2 linked regions of the Duganella dendranthematis genome follow. The protein of the gene in region 1 interacts with the protein of each later gene in a pairwise test. Links are inferred from orthologs where the notes say so. Each region holds a gene or a part of one and is shown on either strand. Other genes may lie near its edges.

Region 1 (7,139 bases):
CTGCATGCGCTGCGACCGGAGGAAGCGGCGGTCCTGGCGTTGCTGCAACAGCGGCTGAAAGCTGGCTGACAAGGCCCGGCGGGCGGAGTAGAATCAGTCTCCCCTGTCCTCCCTGCCGCCAGCCGATCCATGTCCCGCGCCCTGCCCTTCCTCATCCGTAAAGAGTGCCCGCCCGGCGCCTGCGTATGCGGCCGCGACGACTTGCTGGACGCATGGGAACGGGCGCCGGACGATGCCGATATCCGCGTGCTGAAGCTCACGCGCGAGGAGGAAAAGAAGCTGGTGGCCGCCATCGAAAATCTCGCCACCTATGAAGACCTGGGCCGCATCAAGCGCCGGCTGGACGAACTGCTGGGCATCACGCTGACCATCACGCCATCGGTACGCGGCGTCAGCACGGTGATGGGCCTGTCGATCAAACTGGCCGAGAAGCCGGGCCTGTGCCGCAAAACGCATGAGGCCCTGCCCGCCGCGCTGCGCCGCTGCTTCCGCAACAAGCCGGACATCGTGTACGCGTTGCTGAACGCCGGCGACCTGCTGGCCACCGACGACTAGTCGGTATGGAACTCGCTGGCGTTGACGAACAAATCCCACGCCGCGAGAAACAGCGCCGCCACCACCGGACCGATGACAAAGCCGTTCAGGCCAAACAGCGCCATGCCGCCCACGGTGGACAGCAGCACCACGTAATCGGGCATCTTGGTGTCCTGCCCCACCAGCACGGGGCGCAGGAAGTTGTCCACCAGGCCGATGACGAACACGCCGAACACCGCCAATGTCACGCCCTGCCACACAGAGCCCGTCGCCAGGAAGTACACCGCTACCGGCGCCCAGACAATGGCCGCGCCCACCGCCGGCAGCAGCGACAGGAAAGCCATCAACACGCCCCACAGCACCGGCGCGCTCACGTCCAGGAACCAGAAGATCAGGCCACCCAGCGCGCCTTGCGCGATGGCGACCAGGATGTTGCCCTTGACTGTGGCGCGAATCACCGTGGTGAAGTTCTGGAACAACCGTTGCTTGTACTTGCGGCTCAGCGGCACTGCCTCGCGGATGCGCTTGGCCAGCTTGTCGCCATCGCGCAGCAGGAAGAACAGCAGGTACAGCATGATGCACAAGCCGGTCAGGAAGTCGAAGGTGTACAGGCCCGCATTAATAGCGCGCGTGGCCACTTCCTTGCTCACCTGCGACGCCGCTTCGGTGAGTTTGGCCTGCAAATATTCCAGGCTGGTCAGATGGAAGCGGTCCAGCAGCGACACCAGCCAGTTCGGCAGCGCCGCCATCAGCTTATTGAAAAACATGGCGACCGTGATTTCACCCGACTGCACCATCTGCACCACGGCTGCGGCCTGGTTGACGATCGAGATCGACACCAGTGTCAGCGGCAGGATAACGATCACCACGATCAGCAGCAGCGTCAGAACGGCGGCCAGGCCGGCCCGGTTGCGGGTGCGCTGCAACAACCAGCGATAAATCGGCGCGAACAGGATGGCCAGCACCACACCCCAGAAAATGGCGCCGCCGTACGGCGCGAGTATCCAGACAAAGCCGATGGTGACTAACGCCAGCAGGGCGAGGAATACTTTTTGTTGGAATGAGAACTGGGGCATTGGCGGCGCGCTCAATCGTCGTCGTTCGGATCAAGATCGGGGAACATCACCTCGGTGAAGCCGAACTTGGAAAAGTCCTTGATGCGCATCGGGTACAGCTTGCCCAGCAGGTGATCCACTTCGTGCTGCACCACGCGCGCGTGGAAGCCGTCGACGTCGCGCTTGATCGGCTGCTGGTGTTCATCCACGCCCTCGTAACGCAGCTTGACGTAGCGCGGCACGCTGCCGCGCAGGCCAGGCACCGACAGGCAGCCTTCAAAGCCCTCTTCCATCTCGTCCGACAGCGGAGTGAGGATGGGATTGATTAATACCGTTTCCGGCACCTGCGGCGCATCCGGATAGCGCGCGTTCTGTTTGAAGCCGAAGATCACCAGTTGCAGATTGACGCCGATCTGCGGCGCCGCCAGCCCGGCGCCATTGGCGGCATGCATGGTGTCGAACATATCGGCGATCAGCGCCTTCATCGCCGGTGTGTCGAACTCGGTCACCGGTTCAGCCACGCGCAGCAGGCGCGGATCGCCCATCTTCAGGATTTCTCTTACCGTCATCGCGTTTCTCCCTTGATATCGCACTGTATCTGGCGCAGGAACTCGCAGTATTCGTCGCCCGTTTCCAGGTGCTTGAGGCCCATCGCGGTAGTGGCCTTCAGGTAGCCCAGCTTGGAGCCGCAATCATAGCGCGTACCGTCGTATCGGTAGGCCAGCACACGTTCGTCCTTCATCAGCGCGGCGATGCCGTCGGTGAGCTGGATCTCGCCGCCGGCGCCCTTGCCGATGTTTTCCAGGTAGCTGAAGATGCGGCCCGTCAGCACATAGCGTCCCACCACCGCCAGCGTGGACGGCGCCACTTCCGGCATCGGCTTCTCGACGATGCCATGCACCTGTTCCAGCTTTGGCTGATAGGCGCTGGCGCTGACGATGCCGTATTGGCGCGTTGCCGCGCGCGGCACGTCCTGCACCGCCAGGATGCTGGACTGCTCACGCTCATACACCTCGGTCATCTGCGCCAGCACCGGCTTGACGCCGTCCTCGGTATCCATGAAGTCATCGGCCAGCAGCACGGCAAACGGTTCGTCGCCTACCACCGGCCGCGCGCACAGCACCGCGTGGCCGAGGCCGAGCGGCGCCGACTGGCGGATGTAGATGCAGTTGATATGTTTAGGGATAACGTTCTGTACCAGATCCAGCAGCACGCGCTTATTGGCCGCTTCCAGCTCGGCCTCCAGCTCATAGGCGGTGTCGAAATGGTCTTCGATGGCGCGCTTGTTACGGCCAGTGATGAACACCATCTCGGTAATGCCGGCCGCCACCGCTTCCTCCACCGCGTATTGAATCAGCGGCTTGTCGACGATGGGCAACATCTCTTTCGGCTGTGCCTTGGTGGCAGGGAGAAAACGGCTACCGAGACCGGCAACCGGGAAAACTGCTTTTCTTATTTTGGTCATGTTATTTTTGTGCGAGGAGTTCGAGCAGGCCGGCTTCATCCAAAATGGTGACTTCCAGCTCTTGTGCTTTGGCCAGTTTGCTGCCGGCGTCTGCGCCGGCAACCAGATAGTGTGTTTTTTTCGAGACCGAACCGGAGATCTTGCCGCCCTCCGCTTCAATCAGCGCAGCAGCCTGGTCGCGGCCCATATTCGGCAAGGTGCCGGTTAATACAAAGGTTTTGCCGGTCAGGTGACCTTCGGCGGCCACTGTTTCCGGCAGCTGCGCCAGCAGGTCGTTGCGCAGCAGATGCAGCGCCTTGACTTGCGCGCGGTTAGCCGGCTCCGACATCCACGCCTCAAGCGCATCCGATACAGTGGCCGGCAGGCCGAAGACGTTGAACACCTGCAGGTAAGCCAGCGCTTCCAGCGTCACGCCTTCTTCCACCAGCTGCTTGCTGCGCGGTTCCGTCAATTTGGGAATCGCCAGCGCCGCCATCAGCTTGACCGTGTCCAGCTTTTCGCGCAGCTTGGCGCTTGGCGGATGCTCGTCTTTCGGCGCCACACCGGCGGCCAGCAGTGCATCGATGGCTTCCTGGTTCTTCTCTTCGGCGAAGAAGTCGGCGATCGATTCAGCCACGGTGCCGCCAATATCGGGCAGCACGCGCAGCAGCGCGGCCGGCACGCGGCGGATGAGGTCAAAGCGGCCCAGCCACTCGGCCAGCGTCTTGGCGGTGGACTCGCCGACGTGGCGGATGCCCAGCGCGAACAGCAGGCGCTCCAGCGGCGGATTCTTGCTGGCGGCGATGGCCTCCAGCAGATTGTCCGCCCACTTGGTGGCGATCTTGCCCTTGGCGACCGTCTCCGGCGTCGTGCCATCGCGTTCATCGGCGAGGCGCTTCATTTCCAGCAGGTCTTCCAGCTTCAGCGAATACAGGTCGGCCACGCGCTGCACCTTGCCCCATTCGACCAGACTGTCGATGTAGCGGTCGCCCAGGCCTTCGATGTCCATCATGCGACGGCCGGCGAAGTGGCGTATGGCTTCCTTGCGCTGCGCGGAACAGAACAGGCCACCGGAGCAGCGCGCAATCGCCTCGCCCTCTTCGCGCACAACGTGCGAGCCGCACACCGGGCAGGTTTTCGGCAGCACGTATTGCGCCGGCTCCGGCGTTGGACGACGCTCCAGCACCACCGCCAGCACCTCAGGAATCACGTCGCCGGCGCGCCGCACGATGACGGTGTCGCCAACGCGCACGTCCTTGCGGCGCACCTCATCTTCATTGTGCAGCGTAGCGTTCGTAACGTTGACGCCACCGACGAACACGGACGCCAGCCGCGCCACCGGCGTAATCGCGCCGGTGCGGCCGACCTGCACTTCAATCGCCTGCACGACGGTCAGCGCTTCTTCGGCCGGGAATTTGTGCGCCAGCGCGAAACGCGGCGCACGCGAAACGAAGCCCAGCGCGCGCTGGTCGGCCAGCAGGTTGGCCTTGTAGACCACGCCGTCGATCTCGTACGGCATGCCTGGACGGGCGTCGCCGATCTGCTTGTAGTACGCCATCAGGCCATCGTAGCCGCGCACCAGCGAGGCTTCCTTGGCCACCGGCAGGCCAAGCTGGCGATACCAGTCCAGCAGCGCGGAATGCGACAGCGGCATCTCGGCGCCTTCCAGCGCGCCGACGCCATAGGCAAAGAAACTCAGTTTGCGCGAGGCGGTGATGCGTGAATCCAGCTGTCGCAGGCTGCCCGCCGCGGCGTTGCGCGGGTTGGCGAATTCCTTCTGTCCCGCTTCGCGCTGGCGGGCATTCAACGCTTGGAAATCGCGCTTGAACATCAGCACTTCGCCGCGCACATCAAGGATGGCGGGCGGGTTGTCGGTCTTCAGGCGCAAAGGGATGCTACGGATGGTGCGGATATTGGCGGTGACATCCTCGCCGGTGTAGCCGTCGCCGCGCGTGGCCGCCTGCGCCAGAACGCCATCGATATAGCGCAGGTTGATGGCCAGGCCATCGTACTTTACTTCGGCTGCGTATTCCACCAGTGCGGCCGTATCCAGGCCTTCGCGCACGCGGCGGTCGAAGTTCTCGATATCCTCGTCGCTGAAGCCGTTATTCAGCGACAGCATCGGCACCGTGTGCGTGACTTGGTCGAACTGCGGCAGCGGGGCCGCGCCTACGCGCTTGGTCGGCGAGTCCGGCAGCGCCAGCTCGGGGTATTCTTCCTCCAGCTTTTGCAGCGTGATAAACAGCTTGTCATACTCCGCGTCCGGAATAGTCGGCGCGTCTTCCACATGATAGGCGTGCAAATGCCGGTTCAGCTCCGCGCTGAGTTGCTCGATGCGCGTTTTGAAATCTACTTCCGTCATTACCTAACCTTCTTAGCTGAACAAACGCATCGCGCGGGTGGAACCGGCCGGAATATCCGCATCGTTCATCTCGGCGTAGAAATCCTGCACCTGGCCGGCGATCTCGGTCAGCGCCGCATCCGACAGCGGCTGGTTGTAGTCGTCGACGATGGTGCCGTCAAGGCGTACCATCAGGCCCTTGGCGCAGGCGACCATCGCGCCGAAACCGTCACGCGCCGGCGCCACGCACGGCACGTCCAGCAGCAACGTCAGGCGCGCAGTGGTTTCCTCGGCCGGCGTCACATTGGTCGACAGCGAGAACAGGAAGCCGCCCTCGCCGTCCGGCATCACGAAGCGGCCGTCCGGACGCAGGTCGAAGCCTTGCTTCTCCAGCGCGCCGATCAGCGTGTTGATGGCCCATGGCGCGCCGTTCGATTGCAGGTTGACGCCCAACTGAGCATCGTGACCGGCGACGAAGCGGTGCAGGTTGCGCGCTTCAGCCATTACTTCGATCATGTCGGGGATCTGCGGCTCGGCGCCGATTTCGTCGGCCATGGCGCGCAGGCGCGTCACCAGTTCCGAGTATTCCAGTTCGTTCAGCGCGGTGCTGCGGCTGGCCAGTTGCACGCCGCCTTGCAGTTCGGTGTAGACGCCGCCGTGGGCGACTGGTTCCCAATCGCCGCTGACGGCCTTGCCGATGTAGTGCACCGGCTTGCTGCCGACCATGCGCAGGGTTTGCAGCACCGGCAGCAGCTTGTCACCGCGCGCCGGAGCTTCCAGCGCCAGCGGCAGCAGGCAGTCGATCAGCGGATCGACCAGGGCGGTGGCCTGTTCCGCCGCCGCTGCCGATGCCGCGTTGGCGCGCGCCGCCAGTTCCTCTTCGCTGACGGTCAGCAGCGCGCCATCGTCACTGGTGAAGTCCGCTGCCAAAGCACCGAGTGCGGCAGCTGCCGCCGATGCTTCGCCGCCGGCGACGCCGGGCGCGGAACTGTCAAGCGAGAAGCTTGGCTCCTGGCGCGCATGCGGCGCAGCAGGATTGATCGCTGTCGGCGCCAGTTGCGGTTCTTCGCCGCCGGTGCGCATCAGCACATCGTCATGGTCGGTCGAGAAAGCGCGTTCCACGCTTTTCTTGGCCTTGTATTCCTGGATTTTGTTGTACGTGAAGACGCCGGCGATAAACACGCCTGCGGCTGCGAGTAAGCTGATTTGAAGGTCTGTCATGCTGCTTGTGCCTCGGAAGCGAAGTTTGCGGCGGATTCCATATCCACCGCCACGATGCGCGATACACCCTGCTCTTGCATCGTCACACCGATCAGTTGATTGGCCATCTCCATCGCAATCTTGTTGTGCGAGATGAAGAGGAATTGAGTATGTTCAGACATGCGCTTGACCATGCGGCAGAATCGTTCGGTATTGGCGTCGTCCAGCGGCGCGTCCACCTCGTCGAGCAGGCAGAAAGGCGCGGGATTCAGGCGGAACATGGAGAACACCAGCGCGGTGGCGGTCAGCGCTTTCTCGCCACCGGACAGCAGGTGGATGGTGGCATTCTTCTTGCCCGGCGGCTGGGCCATGACCTGCACGCCGGAGTCGAGGATTTCGTCGCCCGTCATAATCAGTTTGGCCTGGCCGCCGCCGAACAGGATTGGGAACAGTTCGGAGAAGTGGCCGTTGACGCGGTCGAAGGTATCCTGCAGCAGATCGCGGGTTTCCTTGTCGATCCGGTTGATGGCGTCTTCCAGCGTGTTGATCGCCTCCGTCAGATCCG
Region 2 (7,297 bases), 4.1 Mb from region 1 along the record:
GTGGCGTTGCCGCTCTTGATGCACAGCCCTGCTGCATCCACCGTCACGTTGGGGCGCGATTCGTAGATGATGCCGATCACGCCCAGCGGCACGCGCATCTGGCCGACCTGGATGCCGGTCGGCCGGAACTTCAGGCCGGAGATTTCACCGATCGGGTCCGGCAGCGCGACGATCTGGCGCAGGCCTTCGATCATCGTGGCGATGGCCTTGTCCGACAGCGCCAGGCGGTCCAGCATCGCCGGTTCCAGGCCGTTGGCGGCGGCGGCGTCCATATCCAGCTGATTGGCGGCGCGCAGCGCGTCGGCATCACGTTCAATTGCATCGGCGATCAACGTCAGCGCGCGGTTGCGCGCGGCGCTGTCGGCACGGGCCATGGCGCGCGACGCCTTGCGCGCCCGCTGGCCCAGTTGTTCCATGTACTGCTTGATGTCCATCGTCATCTCGTCGGTGTTAGCCGCGCGCGACCTTCAACGCCAGTTGCAGCATCGCGTCCCACGCGTCGCCGGCATACGCTTTCGCGCGCAGGCCCTTGATCATCTTGTCCACTTGCGCCGCATCCTTCATTGCCGCTTCCAGCGTCGGCAGCGACAGCCGGCGCAGCGCCGGGTCCATCATGCGTTCCTTCGGTCCCCAGATGCGATGCTCTTTCAGCAGCGCCCCCAAAGGCCGGCCTTGCGCCATGCCCGCCTTCAGCTTGAGCAGCGTGCGGATTTCCTCCGACACCGCCCACAGCACCAGCGGCAGCGCTTCGCCCTCACCTTTCAGGCCGTCCAGCATGCGGATCAACCGCGCCGGATCGCCCGCCAGCATCGCTTCACTGAGCTTGAACACATCGTAGCGCGCCACATTCAGCACCGCTTCATGCACCTGCTCGTAGGTCAGCTTGCCCGGCTCGTGCAGCAAGGCCAGTTTTTGAATCTCCTGATGGGCCGCAAGCAGATTGCCTTCCACGCGATCGGCGATGAAATCGATGCTCTGCCGGTCCGCGCTTTGCCCTTGTTGGGCAAGGCGCTGGCCTATCCAATTGGGCAACTGCGCCCGTTCCACCTGCGGGATGTCGATATACACCGCCGCCTGTTGCAGACTGGCGACCCAGGCCGCCTTCTGCGTCTGCCAGTCCAGCTTTGGCAGCGTGATCAAAGTCAGGTTGTCCGGACTCAGATCCTTGACATAATTTTGCAGCGCCGCGCCGCCATCCTTGCCCGGCTTGCCGGTCGGGATGCGCAGCTCGATCAGTTTCTTGTCACCGAACAGCGACAAGGCCTGATTGGCCGCCAGCAGCTCGCCCCACTTGAAGCTGCGCTCCACGGTCAGCACGTCGCGCTCGGAATAGCCCTGCGCGCGCGCGGTCTTGCGGATCTTGTCCGCAGCCTCCAGCGCCAGCAGATGCTCATCGCTGGTGATGACGTACAGCTGCGACAGCGATTTGCTCAAATGGCCGTCCAGCGCCTCCAACCGTAATTGCATGCGGCGCCTTTATTGAATCGGCACGGCCGGCGGCAACGTCGACGGCTGACCCGATGGCTGCACGCCACCCGGCAGCGGCGTCGGCGCCAGCGGCGGTAGCGACATGCCGGACGTCTTGACGGCGGCGATGCGGCGCATCATCTGCTGTACCAGATCGGTCTGCATGTCCTTGTACAGCAAGGCCTCTTCCTGCTCCTTGGCCAGCAGCTGGGTTTCGTTAAAGTCGATCGGCCGGGTCAGCGTGATGTTGGTTGGCCCCAGCAGCTCCTTGCCTTGCTTGTCGAGGACGCGGAACAGAATGCTGTAGGTCAGCAGGTACTGTCGCACGCGGCCATTGTTGTTCAGCGACAGAATGGTCTTGGTCTTGGTCTTTTCCGGATTGCTCAAGACATCGACCACACCATCGGCGTCCTTGGCGCTGGCGACCACCGTGGTGCCGCCGTTGGCGCGAATATTGCGCTTCAGATCAATCGCCAATGGCGACGTCTCTGGCAGCCCCACATAGATCGTCGGGAACGGCAGCGTGTAGTGGCCGCTGTCGCCGCGCAGGTGGAAACCGCAGGCCGTCACCGTCAACGACGCGGCCAGCACGGCGGCATACAGCGCGCCGCGGCGGAAAAACTTCAGAGTAGTCGCCATGGTTCTCTTTACACTACGATGTTAACCAGCTTGCCCGGCACCACGATGATCTTCTTCGGCGTGCCTTCGATGAACTTCTGTACCGCTTCGTTGGCCAGTGCGGCCGCTTCAATGGATGCCTTGTCGGCGCCCTTGGCCACCACCACGCTGCCACGCAGCTTGCCGTTCACCTGGATCATCATCTCGATTTCCGATTGTTCCAGCGCGGCTGGATCAACCTGCGGCCAGGCCGCGTCGAGGATATCACCAGCGTAGCCCAGCTCTTTCCACAGCACGTGGGTGATGTGCGGCGCCACTGGGTTCAGCAGGCGCAGGAAGATCGCGTAGCCTTCCGACAGCACGGCCGCTTCCACGTCCTTGGCCGATTCGAGCGTGTTCAGCATCTTCATGCAGGCCGAAACCACGGTGTTGTACTGGATGCGCTTGACGTCGTAGTCGGCCTGCTGCAGCACCTTGTGCACTTCGCGGCGCAGCGCTTTGCTGGCATCGGAAGTAGCGACAGCGGCCAGCGGCGCACCGGCGGCGGCGATGGCTTCACGCTGCGCGTAGCCGAAGGCCCACACGCGACGCAGGAAGCGGTTGGCGCCTTCCACGCCGCTGCCCGACCATTCCAGCGTTTGCTCTGGCGGCGAGGCGAACATGGTGAACAGGCGCGCGGTGTCGGCGCCGTATTGTTCGATCTGCGCTTGCGGATCAATGCCGTTGTTCTTCGACTTCGACATCTTCTCGGTGCCGCCGATCTGCACCGGTTGGCCGTCGTCCTTCAGGGTTGCGCCTTGCGGACGGCCCTTGTCGTCCAGCGTCAGGTCGACGTCGGCCGGGTTGAACCAGATCTTCTTGCCCGAATCTTCTTCGCGGTAGTAGGTCTCGTTCAGCACCATGCCCTGGGTCAGCAGGTTGGTGAACGGCTCGTCGAATTTCACCAGGCCGAAGTCGCGCATCACCTTGGTCCAGAAGCGCGCATACAGCAGGTGCAGCACCGCGTGCTCGATGCCGCCGATGTACTGGTCCATCGGCATCCAGTAATCGTTGCGGGCGTCGACCATGGCGTCGTTCGAGCCTGGCGAGGTATAGCGCATGTAGTACCACGACGAATCGACGAAGGTATCCATGGTGTCGGTTTCGCGGCGCGCAGGCTTGCCGCACTGCGGGCAGTCGCACTTGAGGAAGGCTTCGTACTTGTTCAGCGGGTTGCCGCTGCCATCTGGTACGCAGTCTTCCGGCAGCACCACCGGCAGGTCTTTTTCCGGCACCGGCACCGAGCCGCAATCGGCGCAGTTGATCATCGGGATCGGCGTGCCCCAGTAACGCTGGCGCGAGATGCCCCAGTCGCGCAGACGGAAGGTGATCTTCTTCTCGCCCAGGCCGAGGGCGGCCATGTCGGCGGCCACCGCATCGACGGCTTCCGGGTAGCGCAGGCCGTCGTACTTGCCGGAGTTGGTGACGATCGAAATCTCTTTGTCGCCGTACCATTCCTGCCAGGCTTCGGTGGAGAATTCCTGGCCTTCAGCCTTGATCACTTGCTTGATCGGCAGATTGTATTTTTTGGCGAAAGCGAAATCGCGCTCGTCGTGTGCCGGCACACCCATCACGGCGCCATCGCCGTAGGTCATCAGCACGTAGTTGCCGACCCAGACTTCGACTTTGTCGCCGGTGATCGGATGGGTGACGAACAGGCCGGTCGGCATGCCCTTCTTCTCCATCGTCGCCATGTCGGCTTCAATCACCGAGCCCAGTTTGCACTCGGCGTTGAAGGCGGCCAGTTCCGGATTGGTCTGCGCGGCCAGCACGGCCAGCGGATGCTCGGCAGCGACGGCGCAGAAGGTCACGCCCATCACCGTGTCCGGACGGGTGGTGAAGACGTACATCTTGCCGTCGCCGATCAGGGCGCCGTCGGCGTCCTTGATCTCGTGCGGGAAAGCGAAGCGCACGCCGGTCGATTTGCCGATCCAGTTCGATTGCATGATGCGCACGCGCTCAGGCCAGCCTGGCAGCTTGTCGTCGACATAGCCCAGCAGTTCATCGGCGTAATCGGTGATGCGCGCGTAGTACATCGGAATTTCGCGCTTCTCGATCACCGCGCCCGAGCGCCAGCCCTTGCCGTCGATAACCTGTTCGTTGGCCAGCACGGTCTGGTCGATCGGGTCCCAGTTCACAGTACCGGTCTTTTTGTAGATGATGCCTTTTTCCAGCATCTTCAGGAACATCCACTGGTTCCACTTGTAGTATTCCGGCTTGCACGCGGTCATTTCGCGCGACCAGTCGATAGCCAGACCCATCAGCTCCATCTGCGAGCGCATGTGGGCGATGTTGGAGTAGGTCCATTGCGCCGGCGGCACGTTGTTGGCCATCGCCGCGTTCTCGGCCGGCATGCCGAAGGCGTCCCAGCCCATCGGCATCAGCACGTTGTAGCCGTTCATGCGCAGATAGCGGTACATCACGTCATTGATCGTATAGTTGCGCACGTGGCCCATGTGCAGCTTGCCCGATGGGTAAGGCAGCATCGAGCAGGCGTAGTATTTACCTTTCGGGAAGCGCGGGTCGTGTTCGACGGCCTTGTAGGCATCGATCGCCTTCCAGTGGGATTGGGCGGCTTTTTCTACGTCAGCGGGACTATATTTATCTTGCATGATGGTGTACGGCCAATTAGTGAATATGAACCGGACATTATACCTTGAGGCCGAGTGTTTCACGCACCGGCGGAGGGTGAAGGCCGGCTGATTCGATAAAATATGCCCGCGCGTGCTTTACCCCTCAAGCGGCGAGCCGCCGTCGGGGTCCGACCCCGTACGGGGTCGGACCCCTTTGTGGCCCTGCGGGGTTGAAAAAAGGATACTGATCTACCATGTTTTATCGCGAATATCCGCCTCATCCGCTGCTGGCGGCACATGTGGCATGCGTGTGGGCGGCGCGGGCGCCGGCTGCAGCGCATACGCACCGGGTGTTGCCGGACAATTGTGTCGATATTCTCTGGCAGGACGGCGGCCAGCAGGGATTTGCGGTGGGGATGATGTCGTCGTCCATCCTCGTCGCCAGCGCGCGGCCGGTGTTGACGTTGGCGGTGCGTTTCAAGCCGGGCATGGCGGGGGTGTTCCTGGCCGCGCCGCTGCAGGCGCTGACCGATCAGCGCGCCGATATCGATTTGCTGTGGGGTCGCAGCGATGCCGATCGGCTGGCCGATGCGCTGTGGACCGACGCGGCGCCGGAGCGCGCGCGGCTGGCCCTGATCGAGCAGGAATTGTTACAGCGCTTGCGGACGGCCAACGGAGATTCAGCGGATGCGATGCGGCCGGCCGGCGCGCTGGCGCTGGTGCAGCGGGCGGTAGCGGCGCTCGATGGTAGCGGCGGCGCCTTGCGCGTCGAACAGCTGGCGGCCGAGCTGGGCGTGTCGCGCCAGCATCTGGCGGTGCAGTTTCGCCAGCATGTCGGCCTGTCGCCCAAGCTGTTTGCGCGGATCTGCCGCTTCCGCCTGGCCACCGCCGCCCTCAAGACCGCGCCGGCCGGCTCGCCCGACTGGGCGCAACTGGCGCTGGAGTGCGGCTACTTCGACCAGTCCCACCTGATCCACGATTTCCAGGCGCTGGCCGCCACCACGCCCGAACGATTCCATTTTTCCAATCGCCCCGCCGCCTGATGTGCCAAGATGATGTTTTTATCAACCGGAGACACTCATGATCAACGGATTACGCACCGTCGCTTACCCGGTGGCGGACCTGACCGCCGCCAAGGACTGGTACACCAAAGTGTTCGGCGCCGCGCCCTATTTCGACCAGCCGTTCTACGTCGGCTTCAACATCGGCGGTTTTGAGCTGGGCCTGATCCCGGACGGCACGCCCGGCACCGCCGGCAGCACCGTCTATTGGGGCGTGGATGATATCGAAGCGGAAGTCAGCCGCATCACCGCGCTCGGCGCCACCATCCATGGCGCCATCCAGGACGTCGGCGAGAGCATCAGGACGGTGGAATTGGCCGACCCGTTCGGCAACATCCTGGGGCTGATCTACAACCCCACTTCGATTTGAAAGCGGTGCGCTAGCGATTGTGGGAAAATACTGCCTCTGCAAATAAAGAGGTCGCCCCCATGTCCGCCACCCGCCGCAACGCCAATCTCATCAAAACGCCTGAGCAAATGGTCCAGGCCCGCGTCGCCGCCCAACTGGCGGCCGACGTGCTGACCATGATCGCTCCCCACGTCAAGCCGGGCGTGACCACGGCCTACCTCGACCAGCTGTGCAACGACTACATCGTCAACGTGCAGCATGCGATTCCGGCCAACGTCGGCTACGGCGGCTTCCCGGCCACCGTGTGCAGCTCGGTCAACCACGTGGTGTGCCACGGCATTCCGTCGGCCACGCAGGTGCTGAAAGAAGGCGACATCATCAACATCGACGTCGCCGTCATCAAGGATGGCTGGCATGGCGATACCAGTCGCATGTATTACGTTGGCGAGCCGTCCAAGCCAACCCGCAAGCTGGTGGAAACCACCTACGCGGCGATGTGGGCCGGCATCCGCGCCGTCAAGCCGAAAGCCACGCTGGGCGATGTCGGCTTTGCGATCCAGACCGTGGCCGAAAAGGCCGGCTACAGCGTGGTGCTGGATTACTGCGGCCACGGCATCGGCCAGGTCTACCACGAAGATCCGCAGGTGACGCACTACGGCCGTCCCGGCCAGGGCATGGTGCTCAAGCCGGGCATGCTGTTCACCATCGAGCCGATGATCAATGCCGGCAAGGCGGCGACGAAGGAATTGAGCGACGGCTGGACCGTCGAGACGCGCGACAAATCGCTGTCGGCGCAATGGGAACACATGGTGCACGTGACCGAAACCGGCTTTGAGGTGCTGACGCTGGCGCCCGGCGAAACCGGCGCCAAGTCGCAGATCCCGAACGCCGTGCCGGCCGGCGCCGAGCCTGCTAGCGCAGCGTAAGCTTCAGGGCCGGCTTCTCGCCGTAATCTTCATAGCGCTCGTTGAGGCCGGCCACGCAGTACGTCAATTCTTCCAGAATATCGGGCACGGCGGCCTGCATGGCCGGCGCGTCCTTGATGACGATTTCCAGCACTTCATTCGGCTTCAGACGGAACTTGCTCATGCCGTCTTCATCGCGCAGATAGCTCAGGCAATCGACCCACGCATCCATGGTGTTGCCATAGGTGTCGGGAAAGCCCATCGCGGCCTTGCAGGCGGCGTGGA

Evidence for each region. Proteins that work in one complex are often made in the same cells at the same time.
Region 2: the proteins of ligA (region 1) and leuS interact in binary tests that used the Escherichia coli proteins (3 or more experiments, as listed by UniProt). The link is inferred for Duganella dendranthematis from one-to-one orthologs.

What each region holds. Positions count from the first base shown.
Region 1 is NZ_CP051684.1:6,008,739-6,015,877, forward strand. Bases 2,726-5,749 are described here. They hold ligA (NAD-dependent DNA ligase LigA), read right to left. Parts: upstream 5,396-5,749; coding sequence 3,056-5,395; downstream 2,726-3,055. Other genes in these bases: galU (UTP--glucose-1-phosphate uridylyltransferase GalU), read right to left, coding at 2,726-3,054; HH213_RS27515 (cell division protein ZipA C-terminal FtsZ-binding domain-containing protein), read right to left, coding at 5,408-5,749. In the rest of the region: HH213_RS27485 (DNA topoisomerase IB), read left to right, coding at 1-69; HH213_RS27490 (hypothetical protein), read left to right, coding at 130-555; HH213_RS27495 (AI-2E family transporter), read right to left, coding at 552-1,610; def (peptide deformylase), read right to left, coding at 1,622-2,158; more of galU, read right to left, coding at 2,155-2,725; more of HH213_RS27515, read right to left, coding at 5,750-6,595; chromosome segregation protein SMC, read right to left, coding at 6,592-7,139. UniProt on the Escherichia coli protein: DNA ligase that catalyzes the formation of phosphodiester linkages between 5'-phosphoryl and 3'-hydroxyl groups in double-stranded DNA using NAD as a coenzyme and as the energy source for the reaction.
Region 2 is NZ_CP051684.1:1,874,340-1,881,636, forward strand. Bases 1,915-5,096 are described here. They hold leuS (leucine--tRNA ligase), read right to left. Parts: upstream 4,737-5,096; coding sequence 2,115-4,736; downstream 1,915-2,114. Other genes in these bases: HH213_RS08710 (LPS-assembly lipoprotein LptE), read right to left, coding at 1,915-2,106; HH213_RS08720 (helix-turn-helix transcriptional regulator), read left to right, coding at 4,952-5,096. Also shown: HH213_RS08700 (glutamate-5-semialdehyde dehydrogenase), read right to left, coding at 1-434; holA (DNA polymerase III subunit delta), read right to left, coding at 451-1,467; more of HH213_RS08710, read right to left, coding at 1,477-1,914; more of HH213_RS08720, read left to right, coding at 5,097-5,740; HH213_RS08725 (VOC family protein), read left to right, coding at 5,778-6,128; map (type I methionyl aminopeptidase), read left to right, coding at 6,188-7,033; HH213_RS08735 (barstar family protein), read right to left, coding at 7,020-7,297.